Regions from separate parts of the Burkholderia anthinoferrum genome, predicted to be linked through region 2. Evidence: riboswitches for the same ligand, from Rfam matches in the RefSeq annotation. Region 2 holds a riboswitch; the other holds the start of a gene.
The links. Region 2 has a riboswitch for thiamine pyrophosphate ahead of C5F75_RS17235 (FAD-dependent oxidoreductase). Riboswitches for the same ligand answer to the same signal wherever they lie in the genome.
Positions count from the first base shown of each region.

Region 1 (7,408 bases), on a different contig from region 2:
TTGAAGCCGACGTATTTCGCCCGCGTGTCGGCGCCCGCGCGCGCGAGAAATGCGCCGAACGGCGTGCCGCCCCAGCGGCCGATCGCGCTCCACCCTTCCACGCAAATATGCCGGGTGATCTGTTCCGCATGCGGCAGTGCGCGAAGCTCGTCGAGCGTCCATACGCGTTTGCCCGTCACGCGGCCCGACAGCACGAGCCGATACGTCGATTCGTCGACGTGCGGCACGTCGTCGATTCCGTAGTACGCGTTGAACGGAAACGGCCGCGTGATGTCGGCCTCGGTGTAGGTCGGCGCGAGCTGGTTCGGGTTGAACAGCCACGCCTGCACGCGGTCGTTCATGCGCGACACTTTCTCGAGGAACGTGTTGACCGACGCGTCGTCCTGCAGCGTGCAGCCGGTCAGCATCGTGAGGCCGCCGAGCGTCAGCACGCGCCGGTTGAAGAGCCGTCGCGACGGCATCTCGAGTTCGCGGCGCACGTCGAGCTCGAGCGATTTCCGGTCGAGCGCCCAGCGCGGCTCGCCGCGGTTGTTTTCAGATTCCGACATGATGATTTCCTTCGCCCGCGGTGTACGGGTCAGCGGCCGCGCAGCATCGCGAGCAGCGAGCGCGGCACCAGCAACGCCATCGCGACGTGGACGACCACGAACGCGACCAGCAGCGACATCGCCCAGAAGTGCACGATGCGCGCATTGTCGTAACCGCCGAACAGTTCGCGCAGCAGCGGGAACTGCACCGATTTCCAGATCGCGAGCCCCGACAGCACCAATACGACGAGATCGACGATCGCGGTCAGATACGCGGCACGCTGCACCGCGTTGTAGACGCTCAGGTCGTCGTGCGACAGCCGCCCGCCGAGCGCGGCGCGCACGTCGCGCCACACCGACGCAGGTGTCACGGGCAGCAGCTTGCGTGCGAAGCGCCCCGTCGCGATCGACATCGCGAGGTAGAACAGGCCGTTGCCGACCAGCAGCCACATCGCCGCGAAATGCCATTGCAGCGCACCGCCGAGCCAGCCGCCGAGCGTGATGCCGTGCGCGAACGTGAACGACGGATAGATCGGCGACGCGTCATAGATGCGCCAGCCGGACAACGCCATCAGGATCGCCGCGAGCGCGTTGAGCCAGTGGCTCGCGCGCACCCACCGCGGATGGATCGTCGGCGCGGGCGGCGGCGCATTCGCGCGATCAGTGACAGGGACCGTTTGCATGATGAAGACTCCCGGGATGATGTGACGGGGCGCGACGCGCGCCGGTGACCGGCCGGTCGCGCCCCGCACGCATTCGTTAGTTCGACGGGCTCATGGCGTCCTTCTTCATCGCGTCGTCCTTCTTCATCGAATCGTGACCCATCGCGTCCTTCTTCATCGCGTCGTTCTTCATCGCCTGCTTCTTCATGCCGTCCTTCTTCATGCCGTCCTTCGCCATCGCACCGTCCTTCGACATCGCGTCGTGGCCCATCGCGTCCTTCGACATCGACATGCCGTCCTTCGACATCGCATCGTTCTGCGCGTAGGCCCCCGTTGCGATCGTGGCAAGTGCGGCGATACAGGTGGCGACGAATACTTTTTTCATGACATCTCTCCGATACATGGGTTAAGGAGCCGAATAGACGGAGCACGCGGACGGAAATGACAGCGATGACGAAAATTTTTTGCGCCTGAAAAAAGGGAACGGACTACTGCCCCGCTCGGCCGTTCTGTCCGGCCCTGCATCGCGGTTCGACCGCAGCGCTTGCTGCGGCGCAGCGTGCGCGCACCAGCGGCCGCGATCCGGCCATCGCCCGGCGCAATCCGATCCGCACCCGGTTGAAACCACCGCCAAGCCGGTGTATCGTGTGCGCTGCTAACGCGGGGGTCCTGCAATGCGTTCGGTCAAACAACCGGCATTGCGGGTGAGAAATACCCTTTGAACCTGATCTGGATAATGCCAGCGCAGGGAAGCGTACGGATTTCGCCGCCATCCCTCTGACGAAACCCGCCGCCTCACCAAGCCTTGTCTCCTGCTTAGCTCGAGCCCCACATTCGTCAAGGGCTCCGGGCAAGCGCCGAAGCGCCTGTCCGGCGCCCGCACAGGAGATTGCATGAACGCCAATCCGAAGTTTCTGTCTGCCGACGCCCACGTCGACGCCGCCGCCGTCGCCCCGCTGCCCAATTCGCGCAAGGTGTATGTCACCGGCTCGCAACCCGACATTCGCGTGCCGATGCGCGAGATCACGCAGGCCGACACGCCGACCGGCTTCGGCGGCGAGAAGAATCCGCCGATCTACGTGTACGACACGTCGGGCCCGTACACCGATCCGGACGCGAAGATCGACATCCGCGCGGGCCTGCCCGCACTGCGTCAGCGCTGGATCGAAGCGCGCGGCGACACCGAAGTGCTCCCCGGCCTGTCGAGCCGGTACGGCCTCGAGCGCGCGGCCGACCCGGCCACCGCCGACCTGCGTTTCCCGGGCCTGCACCGCAACCCGCGCCGCGCGCAGCCCGGCAAGAACGTCACGCAGATGCACTACGCGCGTCAGGGCATCATCACGCCGGAAATGGAATACATCGCGATCCGCGAGAACCAGCGCCGCGCCGAATACATCGAGAGCCTGAAGTCGAGCGGCCCGAACGGCGCGAAGCTCGCCGCGATGATGGGCCGCCAGCATCCGGGCCAGGCGTTCGGCGCCGCGGCCTTTGGCGCGAACGCGCTGGCCGAGATCACGCCGGAATTCGTGCGCGACGAAGTCGCGCGCGGCCGCGCGATCATCCCCGCGAACATCAACCATCCGGAATCCGAGCCGATGATCATCGGCCGCAACTTCCTCGTGAAGATCAACGCGAACATCGGCAACTCGGCCGTCACGTCGTCGATCGGCGAGGAAGTCGACAAGATGACGTGGGCGATCCGCTGGGGCGGCGACACGGTGATGGATCTGTCGACCGGCAAGCACATCCATGAAACGCGCGAGTGGATCATCCGCAACAGCCCGGTGCCGATCGGCACGGTGCCGATCTACCAGGCGCTCGAAAAGGTCAACGGCAAGGCCGAGGACCTGACCTGGGAAATCTTCCGCGACACGCTGATCGAACAGGCCGAGCAAGGCGTCGACTACTTCACGATCCACGCGGGCGTGCGCCTGCAGTACGTGCCGCTCACCGCGAACCGGATGACGGGCATCGTGTCGCGCGGCGGCTCGATCATGGCGAAGTGGTGCCTCGCGCATCACAAGGAAAGCTTCCTGTACGAACACTTCGAAGAGATCTGCGAGATCATGAAGGCGTACGACGTGAGCTTCTCGCTCGGCGACGGCCTGCGCCCCGGCTCGATCTACGACGCGAACGACGAAGCGCAGCTCGGCGAACTGAAGACGCTCGGCGAGCTCACGCAGATCGCGTGGAAGCACGACGTGCAGGTGATGATCGAAGGCCCCGGCCACGTGCCGATGCAGTTGATCAAGGAGAACATGGATCTCCAGCTCGACTGGTGCAAGGAAGCGCCGTTCTACACGCTCGGGCCGCTGACCACCGACATCGCGCCGGGCTACGACCACATCACGTCGGGCATCGGCGCCGCGATGATCGGCTGGTTCGGCACCGCGATGCTGTGCTACGTGACGCCGAAGGAACACCTCGGCCTGCCGAACAAGGACGACGTGAAGGAAGGCATCATCACGTACAAGCTCGCCGCGCACGCGGCCGACCTCGCCAAGGGTCATCCGGGCGCGCAGGTGCGCGACAACGCGCTGTCGAAGGCGCGCTTCGAGTTCCGCTGGGAAGACCAGTTCAACATCGGTCTCGACCCGGACAAGGCGCGCGAATTCCACGACGAGACGCTGCCGAAGGATTCGGCGAAGGTCGCGCACTTCTGCTCGATGTGCGGCCCGCACTTCTGCTCGATGAAGATCACGCAGGACGTGCGCGAGTTCGCGGCGCAGCAAGGCGTGTCGGAGACCGAAGCGCTGAAGAAGGGGATGGAGGTCAAGGCGGTCGAGTTCGTGAAGACCGGCGCCGAGATCTACCACCGCCAGTAAGCGCGCCGCGAGCCGCACCGCTCGCATCGCGCCGCGCGAAGCCCGCTTTCGAGCGGGCTTTTTTGCGCATGTCGCGTGCCTGCCGGCGCAGGGGAAACAATTGATTACGAAACCGCGCGAGCCTTAACAAGTCCTTACAGCAGCGCCGCAGGACGGCGCGTAGATTGGGGTCATGCGTGGCCGCCGGTCGGTCGCGCGCCTTCCGTTCACTACCACAAGGACAACGATCATGAATTCGATTCGGCGTTTTGGGGTATGCGCGCTCCTCGTCGCGACAGTGGCCAGCCTGTCGGCCTGCGATTCGATGTCGCGGCGCCAGCGCGATACGGCAATCGGTGCGGGTGTCGGCGGCGTCGCCGGCGCGGCGATCGGCGGCAACGCGCTGTCGACGCTGGGCGGCGCGGCGGCCGGCGGCATCATCGGTAACCAGATCGGCAAGTAAGCAGCCCGACTCCGGCCGGCCGGGCGTCATCCGGCCACGGCCGATCGGCTCAACGGCGCTTCCGCACCGCGGACGCGCCGTTTTTGCATGTAGCGCCGCAGGGCGTGGCCGCTGACCGGAAATGATCGGTTACCGTTTCTCATACCGTGTCACCGGTCCTCGGCCTAAGCTTCGAGTATCTGCCGATAGCCGGCTGCGCCGGAGACACATCATGAACAGGACCTTCGTCGCCTCGGCGCTTGCCTGCGCGACGCTTGCCGGCTGCTATTACCCATACGCCTACTATCCCGGAGGCTATTACACGGCGGCGCCGGCGCCGGTACAGCCCGCGCCCGTGTATGTCGATCCGGCCCCCGCCTACTACTATCCGGCGCCTGCGTATGGGCCGGCGTGGGGCGGCTATTGGGGCCCGGCACTGTCGCTCAATTTCGGTTTCGGCGGACGCGGCGGCTGGCGTCATCGCTGATCGGCCGCACCGCGCGTGGCCGCCCGCCGCCGGGCACGACCGGCGACGTTCCCGTTTCTTGTCGTTTCATCCGATCGTGAAACGACGGTGTGGTAACGCGGTGTAAGATCCTCGCATCCCGTCCCGCCCTCCCCGATCGATGTCGCCCAAAAACGCTTTCCTGCTGACCGTGCTCGCCGCCCTGTGGGGCGCATCCTTCCTGTTCATCCGGATCGGCGTGGTCGATTTCGGCGTCGCGCCGCTGATGGCGCTGCGCGTGGGCATCGGCGCGCTGTTTCTCGCGGGCTTCGCGCTGACGCGCTTCAAACCGGCCGATCTCGGCGCCCGGTTGCGCCGTCATGCGTGGCCGCTGTTCGTCGTCGGCGCGCTGAATTCCGGCATCCCGTTCTGCCTGTTCGCGTTCGCCGAATTGACGCTGTCGGCCGGCGTGACGTCGGTGATCAACGCGACGACGCCGCTGTGGGGCGCGCTCTTCGCTTATCTGTGGCTGAAGGACAAGCTGTCGCTGCCGCGCGCGCTCGGCCTCGTCATCGGGTTCGCCGGCGTACTCACGCTCGTGTGGAACCAGATCGCGACCGCGCACGGCGACACGGGCGCCGGCGCGACCGCGCTCGCCGCGGCGGCCGCACTGGGCGCGACGCTGCTGTACGGCGTCGCGGCCAACTATACGAAACGCAACCTCGGCGGCGTCGATCCGCTCGTCAACGCAGCGGGCAGCATGATCGGCTCGACCGTGCTGCTGCTGCCGTTCGCGATCGCGACGTGGCCGGCCGCGCCGATCGGCGTGCACGCATGGGGCGCGGTGCTCGCGCTCGGCGTCGCGTGCACGGGCATCGCCTATTTCATCTTCTTCTACCTGATCGCGCACATCGGGCCCGCCCGCGCGATTACCGTGACGTTCGTGATCCCCGTGTTCGGCCTGCTGTGGGGCGCGCTGTTCCTCGGCGAACACGTGTCGGCCGTGATGATCGAAGGCTGCGCGATCGTGCTCGTCGGCACCGCGCTCGCGACCGGCGTGATCAAGCGGATTCCCGGCGTCCGGCCCCGCGGCGGCGAAGCGGCCTGACGATCGGCACGCCGGGCGCGCACGGACCGTCGCAGGCCGCAGCCCAGTGGCCGCCGCGCGGCAATGCCGATGACGGCGCGCCGCGGGTTGGCCGACATGCCGCCGATCGCACCGCGGCGCGCGGCATTCGTCTCATTCGTCTGACAGCGGCGGCCGGCCGCCGGGATTTCCCGTATCGGGCGGCAACGACGCACGATCACGCCCTGTCGCGGGATGATCGCCCGCGGCCGCGGCGCGCTTCGTTTCGCGACGATCATGCACCGTACGCACGCATGCGGCGCCCGCGGCCGCGCCGCCGCCCGCGTGCCGGAATCGCGATGTAGCGTTTGCGTCTGGAGTTACCCTGATACGCGCGCCGCGGCAATCCCGTTACACTCGGGACACTTATCCGCAGAAGGCAGTCTCGATGCCCCACGTTCTTTCGCGTCCGCCTGCGCATGCGGCTGCATCGGCGTGGCGGAGTGTCGACACCCCGCCGCCCCCGCCTGGGCACCGTTGACATGAAGCCCACCCGCGACCTGTCGCTCGACGCCCTGCTCGAACGCCTCACGCCGACACCCCACGGCTGGCTCGCCACCTATCGCACCACGACCTTGCGCAGCGTGTTCCAGCCCGTGCTGTCGATCACGCACAAGCGCGTCGTCGGCTACGAGGCGCTGCTGCGCGTCGTCGACGGGAACGGCGCGCTGGCGTCGCCCACCGCCCTGCTCGACAAGACGCGCGGCGACGCCGACGCGCTGCTGCTCGACCGGCTCGCGCGCTGCCTGCACACGGCCAACTTCGTCGCGCAGGGCATCGGCGACGGCTGGCTGTTCCTGAACGTGACGCCGCGCGTGCTCGATACGGGCCTCGTGCAGCGCGAGTTCGTCGAGGCGCTATGCCGGCATTTCGCGCTGCCGCCGAACCGCATCGTGCTGGAAGTGGTCGAGCAGCCGGCGCGCGACGAAGCCGCGCTCGCCCGCACGATCGACATGATCCAGCATCGCGATTTCCTGATCGCGATCGACGATTTCGGCACCGGCTTCTCCAACTTCGACCGCGTGTGGCGGGCGCGACCCGACATCGTGAAGCTCGACCGCTCGCTCGTCGAGCGTTCGACCAGCTCGGCCGAGGATCGCCGCATCATGCATCACCTCGTGTCGATGCTGCACCAGGCCGGCGCGATGGTGCTGGCCGAAGGCGTGGAAAGCGACGACGCGTTGCAGGCGCTGATGGAAGCCGACATCGATTTCGTGCAGGGTTTCCGGTTCGGTCAGCCCGATGCATCGATCGCGCACGCGAGCGCGGCGGCGCCCGCGATGCTCGACGCCGCGTGGCGGCGCTTCATCGCCCGCCGGCACACGCCGGTGGCCGCCGGGCAGCCGGGCTTCGACGCGATCGAACGCCTCGTGCTCGGCGGCGCGGCCGCGTTTTCGGCGAG
Region 1 is NZ_LFZP01000039.1:49,409-56,816, forward strand. Features, by position in the region: gene C5F75_RS12930 (molybdopterin-dependent oxidoreductase) at 1-548, opposite strand, end outside; gene C5F75_RS12935 (cytochrome b/b6 domain-containing protein) at 578-1,210, opposite strand; gene C5F75_RS12940 (pentapeptide MXKDX repeat protein) at 1,287-1,574, opposite strand; TPP riboswitch at 1,842-1,958, shown strand; gene thiC (phosphomethylpyrimidine synthase ThiC) at 2,083-4,014, shown strand; gene C5F75_RS12950 (glycine zipper 2TM domain-containing protein) at 4,244-4,456, shown strand; gene C5F75_RS12955 (hypothetical protein) at 4,668-4,922, shown strand; gene C5F75_RS12960 (DMT family transporter) at 5,062-5,988, shown strand; gene C5F75_RS12970 (sensor domain-containing phosphodiesterase) at 6,489-7,408, shown strand, end outside.
Region 1: another riboswitch for thiamine pyrophosphate. It lies ahead of thiC (phosphomethylpyrimidine synthase ThiC); the one in region 2 lies ahead of C5F75_RS17235 (FAD-dependent oxidoreductase).

Region 2 (7,408 bases):
CGCGTGATCGCGGTCTTCAGCGATTCGTCCATCAGCGCGGCGCACGGCGCCTTTTCATCGTCGACGACCGCGAGCGTGGCCGAGTAGCCCTTCACCGGATACAGCGGCACGTCGATGCCGTGCGGCCGCAGCAGGCCCGCGCTGTCGACGCCGAGCGCGACGACGATCGCGTCGGCGGCGAGCAGCGCATCGCGCCGGGCGGCGGCGCCTGGGCCGAGCGAGTCGACCCGCACGCCGCGCACCTTGCCGCTCGCGACATCGAGCGCGCGAATCGCGGTGCGAAACCGGAACGTCACGCCGTTCGCTTCGCACAGCGCCCGCAATTCGCGCGTGAAGCGCGCGCAGTCGCCCGCTTCGTCGTCGGGCAGGTAGATACCGCCGACGGGCGGCTGCCGCGCTCAGCGCAGGCCCGGTTCGATCGCGGTGCAGCCGGCGGCATCCAGTTCGCGAAACGCGATGCCGGCGTCGCGCAGCACCTTCAGCGCGGGCTGCGCCATCTCGACGTCGAACGCGCCGCGCAGCAGTTGCAGGTAGCCGCGGCTCGCGCCGTAGTCGAATGGATGACGTTCGCGAAACGCATGCAGGCACGCGCGGCTGTAATACGCGATGCGCTGCATCCGCTGCTTGTTCACGCGAAACCGCTCGAATTCGCATTCGCGCAGCCAGCGCGCGATCCAGCGCCACTGCGCGGCATCGAGCGTCGGCCGGAAGATCAGCGGCGACGCGGGCTTGAACAGATATTTGAGGATCTTGCCGGGCATCCCGGGCGCGGCCCACGGCGTCACGTAGCCGGGCGCGATCACGCCTGCGTTGCCGAGGCTCGTCGCTTGCGCGACGTCGGCCTCGCGTTCGATCACGGTGACGTCGCAGCCTGCTTCGCGCAGGTGCCAGGCGGTGGTGACGCCGATCACGCCGGCGCCGAGAACGATCACGTGCATGCGGTGTCCGGAACGAAACGGTGGCTCACGACGCGACGGCCGGATCGTCGGCGAGCGACTTGCCGCGCGTTTCCGGCAGCACGAGCGCCGCGACGATCACGAGCAGGTAACCGCCGCCCGCGACGAGGCCGATCGCCTTCACGAGCGACATCGACTGCGACAGCGCGCCGACGAGAATCGGGAAGAACGAGCCCAGCCCGCGGCCGAGGTCGTAGCAGAAGCCCTGGCCCGAGCCGCGGATCGCGCCCGGATACAGCTCCGACAGATACGCGCCGACGCCCGCGAAGATGCCCTGCACGACGATGCCGAGCGGGAAGCCGAGCAGCAGCATCGCGGTATCGGTGATCGGCAGCATCGTGTACGCCATGCCGAGCGAGAACGAGCCGACCGCGAACAGGATGAACGACGCGCGGCGGCCGAGCCGGTCGGACAGGATCGCGCCGACCACGTAGCCGACGAACGAACCGACGATCAGCACGACCAGATAGCCGCTCGTGTTGAATACCGACAGGTGGCGCACGGTTTTGAGATAGGTGGGCAGCCACGTCGTGATCGCGTAGTAGCCGCCGAGCATGCCGGTGCACAGCGCGCTGCCGAACAGCGTCGCACGCAGGTGCGGCGGCGAGAAGATCTCGAGGAAATGGCCCGACACGCGGCCTTCGTCGCGCGCGCGGCGCGTGGCCGTGTAGATGTCGGGATCGCTGACGTTGCGGCGGATGTAGAGAATCCACAGCGCGGGCACGATGCCGATCCAGAAGCACGCGCGCCACGCGACCTGCTCGGGCAGCAGCGCGAAGAACGCCCAGTAGAGGATCGCGGCCGCGCCCCAGCCGAACGACCAGCTGCTCTGCACGGTGCCGACGGCCTTCGCGCGATGCTCGGGCGAGCGGATCGTCTCGGCCATCATGATCGTCACGACCGACCATTCGCCGCCGAAACCGAAACCCTGCAGCGTGCGCGTCGCAAGGAGCTGCCAGAACGAATGCGTGAAGCCGGACAGGCACGTGAACAGCGCGAACGTCGCGATCGTCCACTGCAGCACGCGCACGCGGCCGTAGCGGTCGGCGAGGATGCCGGCGACCCAGCCGCCGATCGCCGACGAGATCAGCGAGCTCGTCGCGATCATCCCGGCCTCGCTCTTCGTCATGCCCCAGGTGGCGATCAGCGTCGGAATGAGGAACGAATAGATCATGAAGTCGAACGCATCGACCGCATAGCCGCCGAAGCCGGCATACAGCGTCCGGCGTTCGCGCGTCGATAGTTCGTTGAACCACTGGAATGCCTGCATGCTTGCCGCCCCCTGTCGCCTCGTCTGGTCCCGCGCTGCCGCGTCGCGGCTATTTTACGGGCGCGTTCTTGCGCGCCAAAAAGGCGGATGCAGGGGCGTGCGGAAAAGCAGGAGGACGAAGACGCGTCAGAGCGTCAGGCCGCCATCGACGTGGATGACCTGGCCGGTGATCTGGCGCGCCGCGTCCGACAGCAGGAACGCGATCAGCGCGGCGACGTCGCCGGGCTCGGCGATCCGGCCGAGCGGCGTCGCCTGTTCGGCCTGCGTCCACGCGGCGGCGTTGCCGGCGCTCGGCCCGTGATCCTTGCGCGTGAAGCCCGGCGCGACCGCGTTGACGGTGATGCCGTGCGCGGCGAATTCGGCGGCCGCGGTGCGCACCAGCGATTCGAGCGCCGCTTTCGCGGCGGCGGTGGCCGCGAACGGCGCATCGGCGCGGTAGCGGTGCGCGACGAACGAACTGACCGCGACGATCCGCGGTGCGGCCGACGCTTCGAGCAGCGGCCGCGCGCGGCCCGCGAGCGCGGAGAATGCGCCGGGCATCGCCGCGAAGGCGGACGCGAGCGCGCCCGCGGAAAGATCGGAAAAGGATTGCCGTGCGGCGAAACCGGCGTTCGCGACGAGTTGATCGAGCCCGCCGAAGCGCGTGGCGGCTGCGTCGACGAGCGCGGCGGCAACACCCGGCTCGCCGAGATCGCCGGTCAGCGTCAGGCATTCCGCGCCGGCCGCCGTGCACGCATGGGCGACGTCGGCGAGCCGCGCGCGTGCCGCATCGTCCGCGCCGCGCGCATGCAGCGCCAGCGCGACGCCGGGCGCCGCGAGCCGCCGCGCGAGCGCCGCGCCGATCCCCGAACCTGCGCCGGTGATCAGCGCGATCCGTGCGACGTGCGCGGCGCGTGCGCTCACGCGGCGACCTTGTCGTCGTCGTTCACGCGCTCGACGTTGATCGTGCCGACGTGGAACGCGGCGAGCGACTCGCGGTGCGCGATGCTGACGATCGCTGCCTTCGGCAGCCGTTCGGCGAACAGGTGATAGAGGCGCGCTTCGTTGTCGGCGTCGAGCGCGCTGGTCGCTTCGTCGAGGAACAGGAAGTCGGGCTTGTGCAGCAGCACGCGCGCGCCGGCCAGACGCTGCTGCTCGCCCGGCGACAGCACGCGGGTCCAGTGCGCGGTTTCGTCGAGGCGCTCGACGTAATCCTCGAGGCGGCACGCGCGCAGCGCGTCGCGGCACGCTTCGTCGCTGAACGTGTCGGGCGTCGCCGGGTAGGTGAGCGCGGCTTTCAGCGTGCCGATCGGCAAGTAGCTCGTTTGCGGCACGAACATCATCCGCGCGCCGACCGGCGCGTCGATCGCGCCGTCGCCGAACGGCCACAGGCCCGCGAGCGCGCGCATGAACGTGCTCTTGCCTGAACCGGACTTGCCGACCACGAGCCAGCGCGAGCCGGGCTCGATCGTGACGTCGCCGATGTTGGCGAGCGCGTTGCCGTTCGGCAGCGCGAGCTTGAGCGACGACGTGGACAGCTTCGCGGCGTCGATGTAGTGCAGGTTGATGCCGCCGTGCTCGGTCGCGGGCGACAGGCTTTCCTTCAGGTGCGACGTGCCCATCACGCGCTTGAATTCGCGCAGACGGTTGACGGTGGCGCGCCATTCGACGAGCGAGCCGTAACTATTGATGAACCACGAAAACGAGTCGCTGACACTACCGAAGGCCTGCGAAATCTGCATCAGTGTTCCGAACGAGAAGGCACCTGCGAAGTATGCGGGGGCCGCTGCGATCAACGGAAAGATATTCGCGACTTGGCTGTAGAAATTCAACACGAAGTTCAGCCGCATTGTGTACTTCATCAGTCGCCACCAGTTGTCACGGATTCGACCGAAAAGTTGTCGCGCATTATTGCCTTCGAAATCGGCGCCGTCATAGAACGCGATCTGTTCGGCGTTTTCTCGTACGCGAATCATACCGAAGCGAAAGTCGGCTTCGACACGCTGTTGCTGGTAGTTGATCGACACAAGCGGATGGCCGGCCCGATGCATTAGGTAAGAGCCAACTAGCGCATATATTGCAGCGACCCACACCATGTAGCCCGGAATGACGATAGACGTACCACCGATCGGAACGGTCAGCGGACCGGCCAGGGTCCACAGGATCACGGTGAATGACGCAAGCGATGCAACAGTCGACAACAGATCAAGCGACAGCGAGAGCGAAGTGGTTGCGAACGCTTGAAGGTCATCGGTGATGCGCTGGTCGGGGTTGTCGGTCAATCGGTCCCGCTCGATCCGATAGAACGCACGGTCATTCAACCATTCATCGAGGAATCGGTTAGTGAGCCATTGCCGCCAGCGGAACGAAAGCATCTGGGTCAGATAGCGGCGGAACACGAACAGAATAATGGCGCCAAACGCGATGGCACAGAATTCCAGCATCAGATGTGGAAAGTGCTGTGCATCCTTTGCCTGCAATGTGTTCGTGAATCGTCCGTACCATCCGTTGAAGCGCACGCTTAGCCATACGCTCGCGAAGTTCATTGTGATGATCGTGACCAGCAGCCCCCACGCGATTTTCCATTCGGACGACACCCAGTAGGGCTTGATGAGGCTCCATGCGGATACCGGGCGCTCGTCCTGCGGCGCGTCGGAGGCGGAGCGGACGGGATCGATCGATTGGGTCATGTGCTTCCTGATGATGAGCCGGCGCGCGGGCCGGGTGAAACCGGGGCGCGCGCCGCGATACGGCATGCCGGGGCGCGGCGCCGACTGACGGCGGGCGTCCGGATGGTCGCCCGTGCGTCTTAAACGGCACTTAAAAACCGGCGGTGACGCGGCAACCGGCCGCTCGCGCGGCCGGCCTGCGGGCATTGTGCCAGAGCGGCGCAACACGCCGGCGAATTTGCCGCAACGGGGACAGTTTGCGGCGCTTTCCGCTTTTATGGTCTAATGGCCGACGACGAAACAGGGGTGCTTCGTGACGCAGCCGGCGGATGTTCCGGGCAGCGCGGCGAGGCTGAGAAAGACCCTTCGCACCCGATCCGGGTAATACCGGCGAGGGAAGTTTCTGATCCCGCCGGGCCGCGCTGGCCGCCATCCCACATGGTCAGCGCCCGAGTCCCGCCCGGCCGGCCTTTGCTGCCGGTTTCGTCCTTTTGGGTACGCGCATTGCGCGTTACGGAAGGAATGATGACCGCACAATCTTCAGTCTTTTGCCCGGTTCCCGGCCCGATGTCGCGTGCGTTCGCATGCGGCGGCGCGCACGCGTCGACGTTCGTCGCGCGTGAGCGCGCGGAGGGCGGGCGATGAACGTCCGGGACGCACGGCCCGATTTCGCGGTGCTCGGCGGCGGCCTCGTCGGCCGCCTGATCGCATGGCGGCTCGCCGGCGACGGCCTTCGCGTCGCGCTCTACGAGCGCGGCGGCCCGGACGGCGAGCAGTCGGCCGCGTGGGTCGCGGCCGCGATGCTCGCCCCGCTCGCGGAAGCCGCGAGCGCGGAGCTGCTGATCACCGAGCTCGGCGCCGCGTCGCTCGCGCGCTGGCCGCAGTGGCTAGCGGAACTGCCCGACCCCGTCTTCTTCCAGCATCACGGCACGCTCGTCGTCTGGCATCAGGCCGACCGCGCGGAGGCGCCGCTGTTCGAGCGGCGCGTGCGTGCGAACGCGCCGGCCGAGCTGTTCGATGGCGGCTTCGTGACGCTGGCCGGTGCGCAGGTCGACGCGGCCGAACCCGCGCTCGCGGGCCGCTTCGCACGCGGGCTGCTGCTGCCGCGCGAAGGCCAGCTCGACAACCGTCAGGCGCTGCGCGCGCTGGCGGCGGGCCTCGCGCAGCGCGGCGTCGAAACGCACTGGCACGCGTCGGTCGACGACACGAACCCGCCCGCCGCGCATTTCACGATCGATTGCCGCGGGCTCGGCGCGAAACCCGCGCTGCCGGCGCTGCGCGGCATCCGCGGCGAGGTCGCGCGCGTGCATGCGCCCGGCATCGGGCTCACGCGGCCCGTGCGGCTGCTGCATCCACGCTATCCGCTGTACGTCGCGCCGAAGCAGGACGATCTCTATGTGATCGGCGCGACCGAGGTGGAGGGCGAGGACATGTCGCCCGTCAGCGTGCGTTCCGCGCTCGAACTGCTGAGCGCGGCGTTTTCCGTGCATCCGGCGTTCGGCGAGGCACGCATCCTCGAACTCAACGCGCAATGCCGGCCGACGCTGCCCGATCATCGCCCGGCCGTGATCTGGGACGGCGCGTCGACGCTCGCCGTCAACGGCCTGTACCGGCATGGCTTCATGATCGCGCCGGAAGTCGCGCAGGCGGCCGTCGCGTTCGCGCAGGCCGCGCTCGGCGGCGCGCTCGGCGATCCCGACGCGTTCGCCGCGTGGCGCGCCGCCGCCCGCTGGCCGACCCTGCTTCATCACCGTAACGACGCGCGCCAGCCGGCCTGACGCGCGCCGCCGACCGAATCCGACCGAGCCTCATGGATATCCAGATCAATCAACAGACCCTGACGCTGCCCGACGGCGCGACGGTGGCCGACGCATTGGCCGCGTACGGCGCGCGTCCGCCGTACGCGGTCGCGCTGAACGGCAACTTCGTCGCGCGCACGCAGCATGCGGCGCGCGCGCTCGCGGCGGGCGACAAGCTCGACGTCGTGCACCCCGTCGCGGGCGGCTGAGCGCCGCCGGTTCGTCCCCGCTCTTCCAGGAAAACGACATGACGTCCCCCACCTCCGCCGACGCGCTCACGCTGTACGGCGTAACCTTCGCAAGCCGCGTGCTGCTCGGCACGTCGCGCTATCCGTCGCTGCAGTCGCTGTCCGATTCGATCGCCGCGTCGCGCCCCGGAATGGTGACGGTCGCGCTGCGCCGGCAGATGACGGGCGGCACGGCCGAAGCCGGCTTCTTCGACCTGCTCAAGCGCCACGCGGTGCCGCTGCTGCCGAACACGGCCGGCTGCCAGACCGTCGCCGAAGCGGTGACCACCGCGCACATGGCGCGCGAGGTATTCGATACCGACTGGATCAAGCTCGAACTGATCGGCGACGACTACACGCTGCAGCCCGACCCGGTCGGGCTGATCGAAGCCGCGGCGCAACTGGTCAAGGACGGCTTCAAGGTGCTGCCGTACTGCACCGAGGATCTCGTGATCGGCCGGCGCCTGCTCGACGTCGGCTGCGAGGCGCTGATGCCGTGGGGCGCGCC
Region 2 is NZ_LFZP01000045.1:149,345-156,752, reverse strand. Features, by position in the region: partial or broken gene C5F75_RS17260 (D-amino acid dehydrogenase) at 1-938, opposite strand, end outside; gene C5F75_RS17255 (MFS transporter) at 964-2,226, opposite strand; gene C5F75_RS17250 (SDR family NAD(P)-dependent oxidoreductase) at 2,353-3,129, opposite strand; gene C5F75_RS17245 (ABC transporter ATP-binding protein/permease) at 3,126-4,895, opposite strand; TPP riboswitch at 5,167-5,290, shown strand; gene C5F75_RS17235 (FAD-dependent oxidoreductase) at 5,516-6,652, shown strand; gene thiS (sulfur carrier protein ThiS) at 6,685-6,882, shown strand; gene C5F75_RS17225 (thiazole synthase) at 6,921-7,408, shown strand, end outside.